DNA from 3 places in the Micromonospora sp. NPDC093277 genome. Region 2 is predicted to be linked to each of the others. Evidence: riboswitches for the same ligand, from Rfam matches in the RefSeq annotation. Region 2 holds a riboswitch; each other region holds the start of a gene.
What was found. Region 2 has a riboswitch for cobalamin ahead of ACIRG9_RS05560 (ribonucleoside-diphosphate reductase subunit alpha). Riboswitches for the same ligand answer to the same signal wherever they lie in the genome.
Positions count from the first base shown of each region.

Region 1: another riboswitch for cobalamin. It lies ahead of ACIRG9_RS07555 (peptidase); the one in region 2 lies ahead of ACIRG9_RS05560 (ribonucleoside-diphosphate reductase subunit alpha).
Region 3: another riboswitch for cobalamin. It lies ahead of ACIRG9_RS07585 (prenyltransferase/squalene oxidase repeat-containing protein); the one in region 2 lies ahead of ACIRG9_RS05560 (ribonucleoside-diphosphate reductase subunit alpha).

Region 1 covers NZ_JBIWJO010000002.1:638,548-642,933, reverse strand. Annotated here, with positions in the region: gene ACIRG9_RS07565 (ECF transporter S component) at 1-462, shown strand, start outside; gene ACIRG9_RS07560 (hypothetical protein) at 660-1,145, opposite strand; gene ACIRG9_RS07555 (peptidase) at 1,181-2,221, opposite strand; cobalamin riboswitch at 2,323-2,492, opposite strand; gene ACIRG9_RS07550 (methylmalonyl-CoA mutase family protein) at 2,587-4,386, shown strand, end outside.
Region 2 covers NZ_JBIWJO010000002.1:206,428-210,813, reverse strand. Annotated here, with positions in the region: gene ACIRG9_RS05560 (ribonucleoside-diphosphate reductase subunit alpha) at 1-1,755, opposite strand, end outside; cobalamin riboswitch at 1,926-2,140, opposite strand; gene ACIRG9_RS05555 (M1 family metallopeptidase) at 2,246-3,670, opposite strand; gene ACIRG9_RS05550 (nuclear transport factor 2 family protein) at 3,885-4,280, opposite strand.
Region 3 covers NZ_JBIWJO010000002.1:648,081-652,466, reverse strand. Annotated here, with positions in the region: gene ACIRG9_RS07600 (hypothetical protein) at 1-657, shown strand, start outside; gene ACIRG9_RS07595 (LysE family translocator) at 775-1,398, opposite strand; gene ACIRG9_RS07590 (acyl-CoA thioesterase) at 1,402-1,914, opposite strand; cobalamin riboswitch at 2,030-2,244, opposite strand; cobalamin riboswitch at 2,396-2,528, shown strand; gene ACIRG9_RS07585 (prenyltransferase/squalene oxidase repeat-containing protein) at 2,614-4,386, shown strand, end outside.

The sequences.
Region 1 (4,386 bases), 430 kb from region 2:
ATGTTCGGCTGCGCCTGGGTCGGTATGTTCGCCGGCCTGCTTCCCGCGGCCCGCGGCCGGGCCGAGATCGGGCTTCTGGCCGGCTACGCCGCGATCGCCGGATACGGCTTCGGGTTCATGCTCAACCTGTCGTTCTGGCCGTTCTCGCTCGACCCGGGCAGTTCCATCGCGTACCAGCCCGGCCTGCCCGTGCTCGAACAGTTCCAGCGGTATCTCGTCTTCTTCAGCGTCACGTCGCTGGGATGGGACACCGGCCGGGCTGTCACCACCGCCGTGCTCGTCGTCGTCACGGGTCCAGCCGTGCTCGCCGCCTTCCGCCGCGCCGCTCGCCGCGCCAATTTCCAGGCGACCGCGACGTTCACCTCCCCGGCATCCGCCCAGGCGGGGCCGGCCGATGACGGCAACGCTCTCGGCTCGCTGCGACCGGGCTCTCCGCTTGCCGGTCACCAGCACCGCCCGTGACATCAGGGTCGGATCTGCGCCAGCTTGTTCAGTTGCTGCTACGGCTACGACTGGGCGGCTACCGCAATATCGCTCACGGCTGTGGGACCTGTGTAGTTGTGCCCGGCGTACCGGGTGCCGACACCCTGCCGCCCCGTCGCGCGACGTCAGAGCGGTGGCCGACACCCGGTGCGCCAGGTCACACCGCGGACCTAGGGTCAGGGCGCGGCGATGCTCGGCGGAGCGCCCGCGCCGAAGGACCAGCCCTCGACGCTGCCCGGAGCCGGGTTGTAGCTGGTCGCACCGGAGGTGCTGTAGGACCACGAACCGCCGGGCGGCGCGTGCCAGTACGACCAGTACGCCGTGGCCGGCGGGGTGTTGACGCACGGCTCGGTCGCGGCGGTCGGCTTGCCGTTGATCCGGCAGACGAACGCCAGTCCCCAGCGTGCGGTGCCGGTCACCGTGAAGCCGGCACCTTGGAGCGCGGCCAGCCCGGTGGCCGGATCGCCGGGGGCGCACCCGACCTGGACCCCGCCACCGAGGGCGGCGTAGTCGACCACGACGGTGACCCCCGAGGTGCCGGTGCAGCCGGCGGCCTGGGCGACCCGCGGTGCGGGCTCGACGGCGGTCAGGGCGACGGCGGTGACGGCAGCGGCCAGCAGGCCGGCGAGGCGTCTACCGGTGCCGAATCGGCGAGGGAACACGAATCCTCCTGGGTGTGGACGGGAGACGGGACAGGTCACCGGCAGGGAGGGACCGGTGCGCCGGGCATGGCGTCGGTGGCGGACAGCCGGGCGTACCCGGTGCCGGTCAGGCCGAGGACGGCCTGGGCGGTGGCGCGGGCGGCGGTGTCCGGGTCGAAGGCGCCACCGTCGAAGTCGACCGCGCCCCGGTCGGCGGGCGTGCCGGCGCAGCCGACCTGGAGCCCGGCCAGGAATACGCGGGCTCGCGCCCAGGCCAGCGGTCGGCCGCCGTCGCGCAGCGCCTGCGCGGCGAGCCCGGTGCTGTTGGCGTTCGCCGTGCCGGCCGCGTTGGCGAAGCCACCGTCGGCGCGCTGCACGGACGCCAGCCAGCGCAGCCCGGCGGCGGCGTCGGCGCGGCGCCCGGCGGCCCGCAGTGCCTGCACCGCGAGCGCGGTGGCGTCCACGTCGGACGTGCAGACCGGCTGCGCGGGCAGCAACGGGTAGCCGCCGTCGGTGCACCGGGTGCCGGCCAACCAGGCAGCGGCCGCCGGGGGTACGCCCTGAGCGGTGCGGCCCAGGGCGAGGATCGCGAAGGACTGGCTGAAGGCGTTGCTGTAGTCCCCGTACGCGGACCGGTCGGTGAATCGGCCGGCGGGCGACTGGAGGGAGCGCAGCCGGGCGATCAGGTCCACCCCGCCGACGTCGGCCGGGTCACCGCCGCGTACGTCGACGGCGAGCGCGAGCTTGGCGGTGGCGCCCGCGTACGCCTCGGTGGCACCGTCGCCGATGTAGCCGTCGCGGACGTCCGGCCGGGTGACCCAGGCCAGGGCCCTGGCGCCGGAATCGTCGGCGACACCGGCGGTGGCGAAGGCGAACACCGCGTCGAGGGTCAACCCCTGGTCGGGGTACGCGACGCCGTCGAAGACCACCTCGAAGCGTTCCCCGTCAACGAGTTGCCGGGTGAGCCAGCCCGCGGCGGCCTCCGGGCGGTCGGCGGCGCGCGCGGGCGTGGCGGATGCTGGTGTGACGAGGGTGAGCGCGGTGAGGACACCGCAGAACAGGGCGAGCACGTAGTGCCGGCTCAGGCGGACGACCATCGGAAGCGCCTTTCCGGCCCGGCGGTCGTCAGAAACCCGGCCGACCGCCGTGGGGCAGGGTCGACCGGACTCCGACCCGTGGGCCACGACGGGTGGGAAGCAGGGACGATCGCGAGTGCGGCGGGTATTCGGGCTCGCCGCCGGGGTGTCTCCCACCTCGACGGCCCACCGTTGCGGGCCAGCGCCGGATTTCGACCGGACTTCCCCCGCACGCACGCGCGTTGGTTGAGTTGTCGCGACAGTCTGATCCGCCACAGCGGCCAATGTCAATATGTGAGCCGGCGGACACATCGCGTGATCGCCGGTGAAGTTGGTGTTCTCACATCCGGGCGCCGGGCGGGTTCGGCCGCCCTTACCATCCGGGCATGACAGTGCCGTCGGAGACGCTTCGGCTCGCCGCCGATTTTCCTGCCGCCACGCATGAGCAGTGGCGGCGGTTGACTCTCGGGGTGCTGCGCAAGGCCGGCCTCGCCAGCGAGGACACCCCGACCGAGGCGGTCGAGGAACTGCTGGCACATCGCGGGTACGACGACGTGACGCTCGCACCGCTGTACACCGCCGGCGACCCGACACCGGTCCCGGGACCGCCGGGGCTGTTTCCGTTCACTCGGGGCGGGCGGGCGACCGGCGCGGTGGTGGCGGGCTGGGACATCCGGCAGCGTCACGCCGACCCGGACCCGAAGGTCACCGGTGAGGCGGTCCGCGCCGACCTGGAGAACGGGGCCACTTCGCTGTGGCTGGTGCTCGGCGAGGGCGGGATGCCGCCGGCCGGCCTGTCGGCGGCCCTGGAGGGTGTCTATCTGGACCTGGCCGGGGTGGTGCTGGACGCCGGAGCCTCCGCCGTCGAGGTGGTGCCGGCGTGGTTCGCGCTGCTGGCGGACCGGGGTGGGCCAGCAGCCGAGGTGCGGGGCAATCTCGGCGTGGACCCACTCGGCTGGCGGGCGCGCACCGGGCAGCGGTGGGACGGCCCAGCCGGCGAGTGGGCCCGCCGGTGCGCGGCCGGCTTCCCGGGCCTGCGGGCGATGACGGTCGATGCCACCGGCTATCACGACGCCGGCGGCTCGGACGCGCAGGAACTCGGCTGCGCGCTGGCTACCGGCGTGGCCTACCTGCGCGAACTCACCGACGCCGGGATGGACGTGCCGGCAGCGTTGGGGCAACTGGAGTTCCGGTACGCGGCCACCGCCGACCAGTTCGCCACCATCGCGAAGCTGCGCGCCGCTCGCCGGCTGTGGGCGCGGGTGGCGCAGGTGTGCGGCGCGCCCGAGGCGGGCGCGCAGCGGCAGCACGCGGTGACGTCCACGGCGATGATGACCGCCCGCGACCCGTGGGTGAACATGCTGCGCACCACGCTGGCCTGCTTCGCCGCCGGCGTCGGCGGCGCGGATGCGGTCACGGTGCAGCCATTCGACCACCGCCTGGGCCTGCCGGACGGCTTCGCCCGGCGGATCGCCCGCAACACCCAGTCGCTGCTGCTGGAGGAGGCGAACGTGGGCCGGGTGATCGACCCGGCGGGTGGCTCGTGGTACGTCGAGCGGCACACCGAGGAACTCGCCCAGGCGGCCTGGGCGTGGTTCACCGAGATCGAGCGGGCCGGCGGGATGGCGGCGGCGCTGGACAGCGGCCTGATCGCCGACCGGCTCGCCGCGACGTGGCAGCGGCGGGCCGACAACCTGGCACACCGCAAGGACCCGCTGACCGGGGTCAGCGAGTTCCCGCACCTGCAGGAGCGGCTGCCGGCCCGTCCACCCGCGCCGGGCCCGCCCGATGGCGGGTTGCCCCGGCACCGGTACGCGGAGGCGTACGAGGCGCTGCGGGACCGGGCCGACGCGCACGCGGAGGCCACCGGCGCCCGACCCACCGTCTTCCTTGCCACCTTGGGCCCGGCGGCGGTGCACAACGCGCGGGCCGGCTTCGCCGCGAACCTCTTCGCGGCGGGCGGGGTCGCCGCCGCCCGGCCGTCGGCCGGGGACGACGATCCAGCCCGGCTCGCCGCAGAGTTCACCGCCAGCGGAGCCCGCGTCGCCTGTCTGTGTTCCTCCGACCGTGGTTACGCCGAATCCGCGGAGCCGGTGGCGCGGGCCTTGGCCGACGCCGGCGCGATCCGGGTTTGGGCGGCCGGTCGGCCCGCCGGCCATCCCGGCGTGGACGACTACCTGTACGCG
Region 2 (4,386 bases):
CTGTGTGCCGGCGACGCCCCACAGGTCCGGCTGCAACTGGCCGCGGGCGGCTCGCGTCTCGGCGAAGGCCGGATGCGGGCCGGACCGCTCGGCCAGGTCGGCGGAGGTCTCCAGCGCGGTCAGGTAGAGCTCCTCGCTGATCCGGGTGGACAGCTCCCGCGCGTCCGGGGAGTCGAACGGCAGCCGCAGCGCGAAGAACACGTCCTGCAGGCCCATCAGCCCGAGCCCGACCGGCCGCCAGCGGGGGTTGCTCGCCGCCGCCTGCGGGGTCGGGTAGTAGTTGATGTCGATGACGCGGTCCAGGAAGGTCACCGCGGTGCGTACGGTCGCCCGTAGCCGCTCCCAGTCGATGCCGCCGCCGGTCAGGTGCGCCGCGAGGTTCACCGAACCCAGGTTGCACACCGCGGTCTCGGCGTCGCTGGACACCTCGATGATCTCGGTGCACAGGTTCGACAGGTGCACCACGTTGCCCGGCTCGGCGGTCTGGTTGCACAGCCGGTTGGCCGCGTCCTTGAACGTCATCCACCCGTTGCCGGTCTGCGCGAGCGTCCGCATCATCCGCCCGTACAGCTCCCGGGCGGGCACCTGCCGCACGAAGCGTCCCTGCGCCTCCGCCGCCCGGTACGCGGCGTCGAACTCCGCCCCCCACAGGTCCGGCAGCTCGGGCACCTCGTCCGGGTCGAACAGCGACCACATCGCGTCCGCCTCGACCCGGCGCATGAACTCGTCCGGAATCCAGTTGGCCAGGTTCAGGTTGTGGGTACGCCGGGCGTCCTCGCCGGTGTTGTCGCGAAGCTGGAGGAACTCCTCGACGTCCGGGTGCCACGGCTCCAGGTAGACGCAGGCCGCGCCCTTGCGCCGGCCGCCCTGGTTCACCGCCGCGACGCTCGCGTCCAGCGTCCGCAGCCACGGCACGATGCCGTTCGACTGCCCGTTGGTGCCGCGGATCAGCGCGCCCCGGGAGCGGACCCGGGAGAACGCGATGCCGATGCCGCCGGCGAACTTGGACAGGTTGGCCACCTGCGCGTAGCGCTGGTAGATGGAGTTCAGCTCGTCGCGTGGGGAGTCGACCAGGTAGCAGGACGACATCTGGGTGTGCCGGGTGCCGGAGTTGAACAGCGTCGGTGAGCTGGGCAGGTACGCCAGGCTGGACATCAGCCGGTAGAAGTCGATCGCCTCGCCGGGGGTACGCGACAGCCCGCAGGCCACCCGCAGCAGCCAGTACTGCGGCGTCTCCAGCACCAGCCGGCTGGTCGGGTGCCGCAGCAGGTACCGGTCGTAGACGGTGCGCAACCCGAAGTACTCGAACCGCAGGTCCCCCGCCGGGTCGACGGCGTCGTCGAGCTTGCGCGCGTGGGCCGCGACGAAGGTGGCGGTCTCGTCACCGATCAGCCCCTCGGCGTGTCCGCGCCGGATCGCCTGGCTGAACGAGGCGATGCCCTGCCCGCGTACCTCCTTGTCGACGTATCCGGCCAGCAGGCGGGCGGCCAGGCGCGAGTACTGCGGTTCCTCGCCGATCAGCTCGGCCGCGGTCTGGATGGACAGCCGGTCCAGTTCGTCGGTGCTCGCACCGTCGTAGAGGCCGCTGATGGTGCGGGTCGCCACCCGCAGCGGGTCGACGTCGGTGAGGCCGTCGGTCCACCGTTCGACCGCGCGGACGATTTTGTTGACGTCGACCGGTTCGCTGTCGCCGTTGCGCTTGCGGACGTGCATCTGCGGGCGGCGCTGCCCGGGCGGGGCGGCTTCGCCCGGCACCGCGCCGGCGGCCGGGTGAACCTCGGTGACTGTCACTACGCACTCCTCGCGAGCTCGGGACCGGATGGTCCTCGGCGCGCGGGTGCGGACACCGGCGGGCACGTGCCGGCGTGGCGGTGCCCGGTGGCGTCGGCCGTCCCGCGCGGCCTCGGACCGTCGCGCGCCCCGTCGAGGGCGTGCGACGCGCTGGCAGGTCTTCGGACTCGCGGGCACGACCGGCCGGAACCGGTCTCCTACTGGCCGTCGCTTCCCGGACCACAGGTCCAGTGCTGATGACGGCGGTCGTTCCCACTCACCGCTGCGGGGCAGTCCCGGATTCCCACCGGGTTCCCTCTTGCCTCGGCCGCCCTGGAAGGACGGTCGAACCAGCTGCGTCAGACACCATATATGGTTGTGCCGCCACCCGAGCAACACCAGATGTCGCGTCGGTGTGTCGGCTTCGTCTCACCGCGGTGGCCCCGCGACCGAAGGGTCGCGGGGCCCGCCGGTGTCACCAGGTCGTGGGCTTGCCCTTCTGGTACAGCCACACGTCGAAGAAGGTGCCGAGGTTCTGCCCGGATTCCTTCTCGGCCAGCGCCATGAAGTCGGCCGTCGAGGCGTGGCTGTAGCGGTTGCCCGCCGCCCACTCGCGGAGGATGCGGAAGAAGGTCTCGTCGCCGACCTTGCCGCGCAGCGCGTGCAGGGTCATCGCGCCCCGGTTGTACGGGATGCTGCTGAACATGTCCACCGGGCCCGGGTCGGCGAGGACCGTCTGCCAGAACGACGACGACGCGGCCCGACCGTAGTTGCTGCTGCTGTTGAAGGTCGACGCGACCGACGCGCCGCCGTTGTACTCGGTGTACATCCACTGGGCGTACGTGGCGAAACCCTCGTTGAGCCAGATGTCCGACCAGCGCTCCGGCGACACGCTGTCGCCGTACCACTGGTGGGCCAGCTCGTGCGCCATGGTGCTGACGCTCGCCGCGCCGGAGAAGATCGGCTTGGTCTGCGTCTCCAGGGCGTAGCCCACGTTCGGGGCCCGGTCGATGATCGCGCCGGTCGAGGCGAACGGGTACGGGCCGAACTTCGAGGAGAAGAAGTCGATCATCTTCGGGAGCTGGGAGACGGCGCTGGCCGAGCCGGCGACCTGCCGGGGGTCGACCGCGATGTACACCGGGACCCCGCCCGCCGTGGTCGTCTCGGTCACCACGAAGTTGCCGATGGTGATCGTCGCCAGGTAGCTGGCCATCGGCTCGGTCGAGTCCCAGACGAAGGTGGTCCAGCCGTCGCTGGTCTCCTGGGAGAGGAGCTGCCCGTTGCCGACGGCGGTGAGCCCCTCCGGCACCTTGGCCGTGAAGCGGAAGGTGGCCTTGTCGGTCGGGTGGTCGTTGGTGGGCAGCCAGGCCGGCGTGCCCTGCGGCTCACCGGCGACGAAGGCGCCGTCGTCGGTCGGCACCCAGCCTTCGATCGACCCGTCCGGGTCGGTGATCACGGCCGGTACGCCGGCGTACTTCACCACCACGGTGAACGTCTGCCCGGCCTTGAGCTTCGGGCGCGGGGTGACGACCAGTTCCTGACCGTCGCGGGTGAAGGCGTGTGCGTGCCCGTTGACCGTCAGCGAGGAGATTTCCGGGCCGCGGAAGTCGAGGTTGAACTGGTCGAGGTCCTGTGTGGCGACCGCGGTGATGGTGGCGGTGGCGTCCATGAACCGGGTCGCCGGGTCGTACGAGAAGTCGAGGTCGTAGTGCTGGACGTCGTACCCGCCGTTGCCCTGGTCCGGGAAGTAGGGGTCGCCGATGCTCGGCGCGCCGGCCGAGTAACGGGGGGCGCCAGGGTTGCCCGGTGCCGCGCCGGCCGCTTCCGGTGCCACCGCAGATCCGGCGGCCACCAGTGCGACCGTGGCTATCGTGGCAGCGCGCAGGCGTGGATATGTCATGGGAGTCCTCTCGGTGGGCGTACTGGTGTCACATGAGTACGCCTATCCATCCGTACCGACGCGCCTCCGTCAAGGATCTGCAGGCCGCCCTCGCCTCCACCGGTCTGCCCAAGTGGCTCCGCCGATTGGTCAACCCGTGACCGTCCACTTCGGTGTTCCCGCCCCCCGGGCGATGGCGCGGTGGACGGGACAACCGTCCCGTCCACCGCCGCCGTCAGTGGTGGGCGTGCGCGTCGAAGCCTTCCGGCGCGCGGTCCAGGAAGGCGGTGACCGAGCTGATCCGGCCGTCCGGGTCGAACACCAGCACGTCGGTTCCGGCGGCGAACGCCTTCCCCTCGTCGACCTCGATCTCCCACCTCAGGCGGGCCCGATCGTGGTGGACCTGCGGCTCCTCCCGACGGTGGAGCACCGCGGTCGGCATGTGCTGGGTGAACTGGCCGTGAAAGCCGATCAGCGCCTCCCGGCCCGCGAAGACGCCGATCACCGCGCAGTATTCGACGTCGTCGGTGAACGTCTCCGCGGCGAGTTCCCGCTGCTCGTCAGGCTTCTCGGCGTTCCAGAAGCGCACGTACCGGTCGATGGTCTCCGCGTATCCGGCCGTGGACGTCATGGCCGTTCCTCCTCCTGCCGATGGTGATGCGGCGGCTGCCGCACCTCCACCGTGCGGTCCGGAGCCGACCGGTGTCGATTACCTGCGAGGTCATTGCCAGGCGGCG
Region 3 (4,386 bases), 440 kb from region 2:
ACCAGGATGACCGGCTTCTCGGCCAACATCGCGCTGGGCGTCGTGTGCAACGAACTGTCCGAGGCGATCATGGCTGACCAGGGGGTACGCCTACCCGGCGGTATCGCGGCGAACGCCGCCTTCTTCAGCAGCGATGCCAAGGATCCGACCAAGCGACCTGCCGGGATGTACTTCGGTCGGGTCGCTCCCGAGTTCCTGCACCCGGGCGCGGTGCTGTTCCGGATCGACAAGACCTGGGCCCGGGCGGTCGCCGGTCACGACGAGGTGAAGGCGGCCGGCGGTGTCGACTACACCTTTCCGACGGCCGATCCCAAGCCCGATCCGAAGGTGACCGACCCACCCGCGGGCACGTCGTGGCGAAACATCGCCGTACCCGGTGAGCGGGTGCGCCGTGAGTCGGACGGGGAAGAGAAGGTCACCCAGTACGTCCGGTGGCAGCACCAGATGACGGTGGCCGACGTGCGCGGTGATCGGGTGATACTGCTGGAGACCGGGGACCAGGGCGCCGGCGTGTACGAGAAGTCTGCCGCCGCACTGCAGGGCGACCCGTACGTGTTCCTCGGGGCCAAGGACGAGCGCCAGGTCATCACCATCGGAGAGGTGACCGTGGTCGGTGATCCCAGGGGCGGACCTGATCCCGATAGCCCCGGTCGCTGAGCCGTCGCGGCGGCGCTGCGGTCGAAGATGGACGTGCGCCATTCACGATTGACCTGGGCGGTGGCCGACGGCGGCGGCCGGATGCGCCCGGTGTCGGTACGTCACCTGCGGTCCCTGTCAGCCGGCCGCCAGCCGGAGTCCGAGTGCGACGAACGCGACGGCGCAGATCCGGTTGATCCACCGTGACCAGCGGCCCTCGGACATCCGGCCGGCGAGCCGGCCGGCGCCGGCGCCCAACGCGATGTCGACGGTGAGCTGCACCACCACGAAGAGAGCGCCGAGCAGTGTCAACTGGGCGGTGGCGTTACCCGCGGCCGGGTCGACGAACTGGGGCAGGAACGCCACGCTGAACAGGATCATCTTCGGGTTGAGCAGGTTGGTCACCAGTCCGCGGAGGAACGCGTGCCTGGTGGTGCCGCCCTGCTCCGGCGCGGTGGTGGTCGGCCGGCCGGCGGTTCGTAGCGCCCGCACCCCGAGAACGACCAGGTAGGCCGCGCCGGCCCAGCGGATCGCGGTGAACAACACCGGTGAGGCGGAGATGAGCGCGGCGAGGCCGCCGACGACCGCGGCGACGTGCACCGCCTCGCCCGCCGCCACGCCGAGAGCGGCGACCACCCCGGCACGGGTGCCGTAGCGAGCGGCGTTGGCCAGGACGAACATCATGTCGGGGCCGGGGGTGACCATGAGGACGGTGATCGCGGCGAGGTAGCCGGCGACGGTCGCCGCGGACAGTCCGAGCATGTCTCAGTCCTCCTCGGCGCCGTCGAGCAGGGCCCGCCGCAACGCCAGCCGGTGCTCGCGGCGGATCTGCGCCTCGCGGTAGCGGCGCTGGTCCTCGTCGGTCTGCGGCAGCAGCGGCGGGACGACACGGGGTTGGCCGTCGTCGTCGACCGCGACCATGACCAGGTGCGCGGTCGCCACATCGACCGGCGGTACCGCTCGGTCCCACCTGTCCGCGCTCACCTTGACGGCGACCTCCATCGAACTGCGACCAGCCCAGGTGATCCGGGCGTCGACGTGGACGACGTCACCGACCCGTACCGCGCGGAGGAAGGCGGTCTCGTCGATAGCGGCGGTGACCGCAGGTCCGTCGGAGTGCCGTGCGGCGACCACCCCGGCGACGGAGTCGATGAGGTTGAGGATCCGCCCTCCGTGCACGGTGCCCATCAGGTTGGTGTGGTGCTGGTCCATGATCTGCGACATGGTCAGGCGCGAGGCCGACGGCGGCCGGCCGGCGAGTGTGGTGGTGTCGTGCATGGGTCGTCCGTCCTCGGGAAGCAGACCGCCGGACCGGCCGGAGCGCACGTCGAGGACACGCCCCATGGCGTGTCACCCGCACGACCCGCCCGCGAGGTCGACGGCAGCGCACACCCCTCGTGTGCGCAGCGCGGGCAGGTCTTCGGACTCGCGGGCGCGGCCGGACGTGCCGGTCTCCTACTGGCCGTCGCTTCCCAGGCCATGGGCGGCCCAGTGCCGATGACGGCGGTCGTTCCCACTCACCGCTGCGGGGCAGTCCCGGACTCCCACCGGGTTCCCTCTTACGACGCCCGGTCAGGGACCGGGCGAACCAGCGCCGTTCTCCACCCTACAAGGCTCCGACCGATCGTTCGGTCGTGCCGGAGCCGGCTGTGAGCCACGTCCCTCGCCCGAACCGCCGGCTCAGCTCACCGAACCCCGAGCGCGTGTCGACATCGATCAACGCCTTGCTGTTATCCAGGTGACGCCCGTCGAGGATTGACGTTGGCGAAGAGCGTGTGTTGCGATGGGGTGCTCCAGCATCAGGGGAAGCCGGTCAAATTCCGGCACTGGCCCGCAACCGTAGGTCCCGTCAGGGACGAGTCGGATTACCTGGCTGGAGGTGCCACGTCAGCGTCGTCGAGGTCACGGCGCGGGCATCGCGCCGGGGAGCCGGTTCGGGGTCCGCGTCTGCGCCGCTCACCCCTGGAAGAGTGCGTCATGCCGGTTCCCGCCCGCCGATCATCCCGCCTGTGGGCTTCCCTCGCGACACTGATCACGCTCGGCATCACCACGGTCGTGGTGTCCGTGCCGGCCGCGGCTGACCCGATCGAGTCGTGTACACCGGCCAACGGCGCCGTCGTCGCTGTCGATTTCCGCCCCTGGGGCGGTCAGGTGCTGCGTGGTTGTGACGCCACGCCGACCACAGGTTTCGATCTGTTGCACGAGGCGGGTTTCACCACCACCGGGACTGTCCACGACGGACCCGGATTCATCTGCCGGATCGGCAACGCCACCTTCGAAGCGGGCACCCAGTACCCCAAGCCCGACCAGGAGGCGTGCACGCTGACCCCACCCGCGACGGCCTACTGGTCCTACTGGTTCGCCCCACCCGGCCAGCGAACCTGGACCTACAGCCCGCTGGGCGCCATGGCCAAGGTGCCCGGCCACGGCGAGGTGCAGGCCTGGGTCTACGGCGGCACCGACGTGGGCGGCACCACGGGTCAGCCGACCTTCACCCCGGATGAGGTCCGCGCTGCCGGCACCACCCCGCCTGCGACCGCCACACCCACCATCGGGCCCGGCGGCCCCGGTGCCCAGCCCACCCCGGCCCAGATCGCCGCCGCGACCGCCTTCCTGGCCGGGAATCTGACCGACGGCGATCACGTGTACGACGCCGATTGGGAGACGGTCGACTTCACCCGCACCATCGTCGTGGCCACCGCGCTCGCCGCCGCGGGTGGTCAGGATCCCGCGCTGGCGAAGCTGCTCGACTACCTCGCCGCGCACGTCGACGCGGCAGTCTTCCCCGACGGCGCTGCCGCGCCCCCGAATCAGTACAACGCCGCCAGCCTGTCGCTGCTCGTCACGATCACCGGTGGCGATCCGCACACGTTCGGTGGACGCGACCTGACGGCGGTGCTCACCGACCGGGTGTGTACTGCCCTCGACCCGTTGGCAGGCTGCGCGGCCGCGGGAGACTTCGCCGGATCCTCGTCCCCGTCGGCACACGCGACAGCACTGCTGGCGCTGCGCCGCGCCGGGATCACCCCTCCGGCGTCGACGGTCGAGCGGCTGCTGCAGTGGCAGTGCGCCGGCGGCGGATTCGCTGATTCCCTGATCGCTCCTGGCGAACTGTGCACGCAGGACCCGGCGAACACCGGGACGGCGCTTCTCGCGTTGACCGTTCTCGGTGGCCACGACGCCGCGATTACCGCTGCCAGGCAGTACCTGACCGGAGCGCAGCAGCCCGGCGGCGGCTTCCTGCCCTACGTCGGTGCCGCCGCGCCCGAGACGTATGTGACGGCTCTCGCGGCGCAAGGGCTGATCGCGACCGCCGCCACCCAACCGGCTGCCGAGGCGATCGCCTTCCTCACCGCACGCATCACCGGCGACGGAGGACTCGCGGCGGACACCACGATCACCGAATCCGACCTGGTGGCAACCTCGGGGGCGGTCGCCACGCTGGCCGGAGGCAACCTCGCGACTCTGAGTCACCCGCTCGGCGGCGAGCCACCACAGGGCCCCACACCAGACCTCGCCAAGGGGGTGGAGTGGCTCGTCGGGCCGAAGCAGCTCATCGACGGCCGATATTATGAGTCGTTCCCTGGCTACCCCGACTTCGGCCTCTCCATCGACGGTGCGTTCGCCTTGGCCGCGACGGGGCGAGATGACTCGAAGCTGCGGGCGATCATCGAGTTCATCCGCGGTGGCGGCAAGGTCGGCGACAGCGAGTTCACGGTGGACAGCTGGCTGGGCGTCGGCACCTCGTAC